Regions from separate parts of the Enterobacter chengduensis genome, predicted to be linked through region 2. Evidence: predicted binding sites of a transcription regulator. Region 2 holds the regulator's gene; the other holds the start of a gene.
The links. Region 2 encodes CRP, which controls carbon source genes, mostly activating them, when cyclic AMP is high. Its sites were predicted from a motif close to ATGTGANNNNNNTCACAT; they were not measured.

Region 1 (4,200 bases), 1.2 Mb from region 2:
GTGGCCTCGCCGCCGCTCACCGTGATCCCTTCGATAAACGGTGCGGATTTGCGGACTTGGTTTAGGATCTCTTCGACGCTCAGGCGTTGCGCCATGGGCGTTGCCTGCTGCGGGCACAGCTGCAGGCAGGTGTCGCACTGCCGACAGTCGCTCTCCTGCCACCAGACGCGTCCGGCCTGGAGGGTCAGCGCGTCGTGCGGGCAGCGGGGCACGCAGTCTCCGCAGTCGTTGCAGCGGCCAATCGTCCACGGATTGTGGCAGGTTTTACAGCGCAGGTTGCAGCCCTGCAGGAACAGGGCCAGGCGGCTGCCCGGCCCGTCGACGCAGGAGAACGGAATAACCTGACTAACTAAAGCGCATCTGCTGTTCATGGCTTATCACGCGCGGCTGACGTTCCAGAATCCGGGTATTACGTGCGGCTTCTTCACCCAGCCACGTGGTATTGGTGCGCGATCCGGCTTCGCGGTATTTTTCCAGATCCGACAGGCGCACCATGTAACCCGTCACGCGGACCAGATCGTTACCCGCCACGTTGGCGGTAAATTCACGCATGCCCGCCCGGAACGCGCCCAGGCAAAGCTGCACCACCGCCTGCGGATTGCGTTTTACCGTCTCATCCAGCGTTAAAATATCGCTGATACCGGAGTGATAGTGTCTGTGGTGTGGCGCAACGGCCAGCAGATGGCTGATGGGATCCGGCTCATCGCCGTAGGGCAGACGCGCCCCCGGCGTGGTGCCTGAATCAGAGCTGATGCCAGACTGCGCGTGGAGCATCGCGCGATGCTTCCAGCCGTGCTTCACCGGCGTGTTTTCCACGAACGCCGCAAGCTGTTCGCTGATGCGGTAGCCCAGCGCGTTGGCCTGCTCATCCTTTCCGTAGCGTCCCGCTATGCCTGCTTTCTCGCAGAGCGCGTTTACCGCTTCCGCAAGGCCGTACATGCCAAACATCGGCACAAACCGATCGGCATCAATCAGCCCTTCTTTTACCAGGAAGCTATTCTCAAAGAAGCCTGATTGTTGATAGAGGAAATCGCAGCGGGCATCAATGATGGCGATTTGCTGCTGGCAGTAGTGCGGAAGCGTACGGGTGAAGAAGTCGTCAATGGAGGTGCTGCGTTCAGCAATGGCTTTGAGGTTCAGGCGCACCAGAGTGCTGCCACCGCCGGCCAGCGGCAGGGAGTTGTAACAGCTCACCACGCCAAAACGGCCTTTTGTGAAAATTTTATCATTCACCGGACCGTTAGAAATATGCGGTTTGCTGCATTCACATATGTTTTTCGCCACCTCAAGCAGCAAATCGTCCGGGGTAATTTCAGGATCGTAAATAAAGGTCAGATTCGGCGCGACCTGCTTCAGCTCGGCATCGGCGCGCAGAATGGCGCGGGTGATGGGGCCATCAGCGGGCCCGATGTTGGCGTGCATAAACGCATCCGGCAGCGTGCGGTCAAGGTAGCGCCAGAAACGTTTTATTCGGCTATCGATTTCTTCTTGTGTTAGAATCCTAACATATGGGGTTAATATCGCATCAAGGTGCCCGAGATAGACCGGCATCGATGTGACGGACGGAACATGATGGTAAAGGATGGTTAATAGCGAGAGGGCGTCGTCGAGATCCTTTGCGCCTTCCAGCTCCAGCCATTCTGAACCGCGAGCCAGAAACGTTGCGTAATCAGGCAGCACGTAGCGCGGTTTGTAGGGCGCATGGCCTTCGAACATGTCGCAGATGAACCCCTCGTCCAGCGCGGCGCGGGCGGCCTCAGGAAGTGCCGGATAAGGCAGGTTGTTTTCCGCTTCCAGCGCCAGAAAATGACGCTTTTGTTCCGGGGTTAACACCGGGCTTGTCACAATGTGCTGGCAACGTTGCTGCAGGGCGTGGGGCATGTTCGCTTCCTTGAGTGTTCTGCGGATGATGAACGAATTGTAGGAAGCCAGCCTGGTGGGGCTTTTGATCCCACAGGGGGTATCGCGGCTTTAGTCGGCAATAAGCGCGCTAAAGTTTGAAGAAGATCTCATTACAGTAATGCAAATTTGTACGCAGTTTTCATTAACTGTGATGAATGTCGAAGTGTGGATGCGGGTGGATGTTAAAATACTCACAGACCCGCAAGGTAAAATTGATACGGCACTGCCGTTGGAGAATGTTATGACCGATTTAACTGCAAGCAGCCTGCGCGCGTTGAAGCTGATGGACCTGACCACCCTGAATGATGACGACACCAATGAGAAAGTCATCGCCCTGTGCCATCAGGCGAAAACGCCAGTGGGTAACACCGCAGCCGTCTGTATCTACCCGCGCTTTATCCCGATTGCCCGTAAAACGCTGAACGAGCAGGGCACGCCGGACGTGCGCATTGCAACCGTAACTAACTTCCCGCACGGCAACGACGATATCGAGATTGCGTTGGCAGAAACCCGCGCGGCCATTGCGTACGGCGCGGACGAAGTTGACGTGGTATTCCCGTACCGCGCGCTGATCGCCGGCAACGAGCAGGTTGGCTTCGACCTGGTGAAGGCCTGTAAAGACGCGTGCGCGGCGGCAAACGTGCTGCTGAAAGTGATTATCGAAACCGGCGAGCTGAAAGAAGAAGCGCTGATTCGTAAAGCCTCTGAAATCTCCATCAAAGCCGGTGCGGACTTCATTAAAACCTCAACCGGTAAGGTGCCGGTGAACGCGACCCCGGAAAGCGCGCGCATCATGATGGAAGTGATCCGCGACATGGGCGTGTCCAAAACCGTTGGTTTCAAACCTGCGGGCGGCGTGCGTACTGCCGAAGACGCGCAGCAGTTCCTGGCGATTGCCGACGAGCTGTTCGGCGCAGAGTGGGCGGACTCCCGCCACTACCGCTTCGGTGCGTCCAGCCTGCTGGCCAGCCTGCTGAAAGCGCTGGGCCACGGCGACGGTAAGAGCGCAAGCAGCTACTAAGTTTGAATTGCCGGGTGGCGCTACGCTTACCCGGCCTACCGGATCGTGGTCGGGTAAACCGTACCCGCCGCCATTCACCCGATTCCTCATGGGGGTTACCGTGTTTCTCGCACAAGAAATTATTCGTAAAAAACGTGATGGTCATGCATTAAGCGACGAAGAGATCCGCTTCTTCATCAACGGCATTCGTGATAACACCGTCTCTGAAGGGCAGATTGCGGCTCTGGCGATGACCATTTTCTTCCACGATATGTCGATGCCCGAGCGCGTGTCGCTGACCATGGCGATGCGAGATTCAGGAACCGTTCTGGACTGGAAAAGCCTCAACCTTAACGGCCCGATTGTCGATAAGCACTCCACCGGCGGCGTGGGCGATGTGACCTCCCTGATGCTTGGCCCAATGGTGGCCGCCTGCGGCGGTTACATCCCGATGATCTCCGGGCGCGGCCTGGGCCACACCGGCGGCACGCTCGACAAACTGGAAGCCATTCCGGGCTTCGATATCTTCCCGGATGACAACCGCTTCCGCGACATTATTAAAGACGTTGGTGTGGCGATTATCGGCCAGACCAGCTCTCTTGCTCCGGCAGACAAGCGTTTCTACGCGACCCGCGACATCACCGCCACCGTTGACTCTATCCCGCTGATCACCGCTTCTATCCTGGCGAAGAAGCTGGCAGAAGGGCTGGACGCGCTGGTGATGGACGTGAAGGTGGGCAGCGGCGCGTTTATGCCAACCTATGAACTCTCTGAGGCACTGGCCGAAGCGATCGTTGGCGTCTCCAACGGCGCGGGCGTGCGCACCACCGCGCTGCTCACCGATATGAACCAGGTGCTGGCCTCCAGCGCCGGTAACGCGGTCGAAGTGCGTGAAGCGGTGCAGTTCCTCACCGGCGAATACCGTAACCCGCGTCTGTTTGACGTGACCATGGCGCTGTGCGTTGAGATGTTAATCTCCGGCAAGCTGGCCAAAGACGACGCCGACGCGCGCGCGAAGCTGCAGGCGGTGCTGGACAACGGTAAAGCGGCGGAGATCTTTGGCCGTATGGTCGCGGCGCAAAAAGGCCCGACCGACTTCGTCGAAAACTACGCGAAATACCTGCCCACCGCGACGCTCAGCAAAGCGGTGTATGCCGATAGAGAAGGGTTTGTCTCGGCGATGGACACCCGTGCGCTGGGTATGGCGGTGGTTTCGATGGGCGGCGGCCGTCGTCAGGCGTCAGACACCATTGATTACAGCGTCGGCTTTACCGATATGGCCCGTCTGGGCGACAGCG
Region 2 (4,200 bases):
CGCAATAATCAGCCCTGCCATGGTGCCGCCAGCCCGGTGCAGAATACGCACCCGCGTGGCGCCGTAGCCGTTCTGGGTGACAAACAGCACGGTCATTAAGATCCAGTAGGGTTTCGGCAGATGCAGCGCCATGCCCATCAGGCTGGCGATGCTCAGCATGACGCTAATCCGTGCGGCGTTACGCAGAGCGGACGACTTAAGGGACAGGTAGCTTTTGAGCGCGGGCAATAGCGGAAGCCGTTTCTGCTTATCCGCCATCAGGTCGCGGGGATACAGCGGGCGCTGGGTGCGCAGCACGCGGGCGATGCGGCTGAAGTGCCAGGCGGCAAACTGGCCGACCGGGTTATCCGGATGCTGACGGGCAATTTTCTCCAGCGCGCCGAGCTGTTTTTCCATGTTAAAGCGCGTGGGGTAGCGGTGATAGAGAATATCGTCCGCCAGCACCCGCAGGCGCGCGGAAACGGTCTGCGCGTTCCAGCGGATGACCGCTTCGGCGTGGCTGCGCTCGACCAGCTTTTGCACCTCCTGCGGATGGTGCAGGCTTACCGAGATATGCTCCTGCAGATCCAGCCCCACCTGGAAGGTGCGCAGCAGCCGTTTATATTCGTGGTTCTTGTTGGCGGCGAGCATATGCAGCTGCTGATAGCACTGGCTTATCAGATCCACCACCTTCTGCTGGCGCGCCAGCAGCGGCGGTAAGGATTTGTCCGGATCGGTATGCTGGGTCAGCAGGGTGTATTTGGCTTCGCAGTACTCCGCCAGTTGCACGTAGAGCAGGCTCAGCGATTCGCGCAGCGGCTGTTCCCGCCACAGCCAGAACCAGAACCAGTTAAATACCCCGTACCACAGCGTGCCGAGCGCGTAGATCAGCAGCGGCTCCCACACCGGCATATTCCCGGCGAGGCTCAGGGTGAAGATGGCCGCAATCAGCGACGCGGGAAGCAGGCGCGCGTGCAGCGAACTGATTTCTGCCGTGACGCCCAGCGTCATCGCCAGCACGGTCAGGATCAGCGGCAGCGGGATATCCCGGGCTAGCAGGAGCTGCACCGCAAGGCTACAGCCCGCAAACAGGCCGCCACCGATAATCAGGCGTTTGAAAAAGCGCTTATGCGGCGTGTCCAGACCGGCGATGTTGCAGCAGGCGGGCACGAGGGAAAACAGCAGGCCCTGCTGAAGATGTCCAAGGATCAGGCCTATGGCCACAGGAAGACACAACACCAGCGTTTGCCGCAGTGCGTAGTTAACTTCCGGGTGATAGATCAGCCTGCGCCACATGGGGAGTAGAGACAAAAACGGCGTGACACCTTGCGATGGCACGCCGCTTAAGCGGAATTAACGCGTTCCGTAGACCACGATGGTTTTACCGTGGGCGGAGATCAGGTTCTGATCTTCGAGCATTTTCAGAATACGACCCACTGTTTCACGGGAGCAACCGACGATCTGACCAATTTCCTGACGGGTAATTTTAATTTGCATGCCGTCCGGGTGGGTCATGGCGTCTGGCTGTTTCGCCAGGTTCAACAGGGTTTGTGCGATACGACCCGTCACGTCCAGGAAGGCGAGGTTACCCACTTTCTCTGAGGTGACCTGCAGACGGCGCGCCATCTGGGAAGAAAGACGCATCAGGATGTCCGGGTTGACCTGGATCAGCTGACGGAACTTCTTGTAAGAAATTTCAGCCACTTCACATGCTGTCTTTGCACGAACCCAGGCGCTACGTTCCTGGCCCTCTTCAAACAGGCCCAGTTCACCGATGAAATCGCCCTGGTTCAGATAAGAAAGGATCATCTCTTTCCCTTCTTCATCTTTGATCAGCACTGCCACCGAGCCTTTAACGATGTAATACAACGTTTCCGCTTTTTCACCCTGGTGAATCAGCGTGCTCTTTGATGGGTACTTATGAATGTGGCAATGAGACAAGAACCATTCGAGAGTCGGGTCTGTTTGCGGTTTGCCAAGCACCATGCGCTGTTATCCTCTGTTATAAGCTGTCACCAGAGTCATCAGATGCATCCGGACTCTGGGGTTGCAATCGAATTCTTACCCATACCCTGGGAAGTCGGCTACCGTAACGTTTCGCAGCCAGTAAAGTTTGATGTCCTCTGCATACATGTGTAACGTCAATGTATTACTGTAGCATCCAGAGTGTTTTAGCATAGCTTTCGCCGCGTGTCTCCTGGTGTCTCGCTTCAGCATGATGCAGGTCGCCTTCCATTGCGAGAAATGTAACGCACGCGTAATCTGTCACCAAAAATGCAACGTTGGAGTTTAAGAATATGCAAGCGCGCGTGAAATGGGTTGAAGGTTTAACGTTCCTGGGCGAGTCCGCGTCGGGGCACCAGATTTTGATGGACGGTAACTCCGGCGATAAAGCGCCAAGCCCGATGGAAATGGTGCTGATGGCGGCAGGGGGATGCAGCGCGATTGACGTGGTGTCGATTCTGCAAAAAGGCCGTCATGACGTAACGGATTGTGAGGTCAAACTCACGTCAGAACGTCGCGAAGAGGCGCCACGCCTGTTCACCCACATTAACCTGCACTTTGTGGTGACCGGTAAAGCACTGAAGGACGCGGCGGTTTCCCGTGCGGTTGACCTGTCTGCGGAGAAGTACTGCTCTGTGGCGTTAATGCTGGAGAAAGCGGTAAACATCACCCATTCGTATGAGGTGATCGAGGCTTAATTATTGGGGCATCGTGCGTGTTGATGCCCTCACCCTAACCCTCTCCCACAGGGAGAGGGAACATGCTCACGCGATCTGCTTCCCTTCCATCAACCGCTCCACCAGCGGCGTCATGATGAGCTCCATCGCCAGCCCCATTTTTCCGCCCGGCACCACCAACGTATTCATGTGAGAAATAAATGAGCCCTGCAGCATCGCCAGCAGCCAGGGGTAATCAATGCCTTCGAGATTGCGGAAGTGGATCACCACAAAGCTCTCGTCCAGCGAGGGGATGCTTTTGGCGGCAAACGGGTTGGAGGTGTCCACCGTCGGCACGCGCTGGAAGTTGATGTGGGTGCGGGAGAACTGCGGCGTAAGGTAGTTGATGTAATCTTCCATGGAGCGCACCACCGAGTCCATCACCGCCTCTCGCGAATGGCCGCGCTCGCTCATGTCGCGCGTCAGCTTCTGGATCCACTCCAGGTTCACGATAGGCACCACGCCAACCAGCAGGTCCACGTGGCGCGCCACGTCGTGCTGAGGGGTGACCACGCCGCCGTGCAACCCTTCATAAAACAGCACGTCGGTGGGTTCCGGCAGCGGCTGCCAGGGAGTAAAGGTGCCCGGTACCTGATTCCAGGGAACGGCTTCATCATAGGTATGCAGATACTTGCGTGACTGCCCTTTGCCGCTCTGACCGTACTCGATGAAGGTTTGTTCCAGCAGGCCGAAGTCATTGGCTTCCGGGCCGAAGTAGCTGATGTGTTTACCCAGATCGCGCGCCTTCCGGATGGCCATGTCCATCTCCGGACGCGTGTAGCGGTGAAAGCTGTCGCCTTCGACCTCCGCCGCACGGAGATTCAGCTGGGCGAAAATCTTGCGAAAGGCGAGGCTGGTGGTGGTGGTTCCCGCACCGCTCGACCCCGTAACGGCAATAACCGGATGTCTGGCAGACATAGCAACTCCCTGACTGAAAAAGTGGAAGATCAGCCGTGAAACGCGTTGCGGGGCATGATATTCACCGTCTCATGCAGTTCTGACCACACCAGCACCACGTCGCCGCTTTTCAGCTGGCGCTTAACATCGTTGACCTTTTGCTCAAGCGAGCGTTCCTGTTCACCATAATCGGTGCCTTCGCGTAATACAAAGCTTTCAATCAGATTATCGAGCGTTTCGGGAGCCAGATCCTGCCAGGGAATAATCATTTTGCACCATCCAGATAAGGAGTTAGCCAGTCAGGAATACGCGTCTCAAGCCACATTTTCGGGCGGCGCAGCGTCCCGCCGATAAACCCGACGTGGCCGCCGTGCTCGGTCAGCTGATACTGAACGTTGTCGGGCAGGAATTCCTGAGCGGGGATCGAGTGATGATCCATAAACGGGTCGTCTTTGGCGTGAATGATCAGCGTCGGCTGGGCGATCTTGCTGAGCAGCGGCATGGCGCTGCACTGGCGATAATAATCAATCGCATCGGCGAAGCCGTGGATTTTCGCGGTGATCAGATCGTCGAACTCGCGAATGCGGCGCACCTTTTTCAGCTG

Region 1: deoC (deoxyribose-phosphate aldolase) is a predicted target of CRP. The motif match lies at 1,996-2,013, and genes of this name have one in related genera.

Annotation. Positions count from the first base shown of each region.
Region 1 is NZ_CP043318.1:766,740-770,939, forward strand. Features, by position in the region: gene FY206_RS03770 (YjjW family glycine radical enzyme activase) at 1-371, opposite strand, end outside; gene FY206_RS03775 (YjjI family glycine radical enzyme) at 346-1,881, opposite strand; gene deoC (deoxyribose-phosphate aldolase) at 2,144-2,923, shown strand; gene deoA (thymidine phosphorylase) at 3,024-4,200, shown strand, end outside.
Region 2 is NZ_CP043318.1:4,656,907-4,661,106, reverse strand. Features, by position in the region: gene FY206_RS22660 (YccS/YhfK family putative transporter) at 1-1,275, opposite strand, end outside; gene crp (cAMP-activated global transcriptional regulator CRP) at 1,333-1,965, opposite strand; gene FY206_RS22650 (OsmC family protein) at 2,277-2,681, shown strand; gene FY206_RS22645 (phosphoribulokinase) at 2,748-3,617, opposite strand; gene FY206_RS22640 (YheU family protein) at 3,647-3,865, opposite strand; gene FY206_RS22635 (hydrolase) at 3,862-4,200, opposite strand, start outside.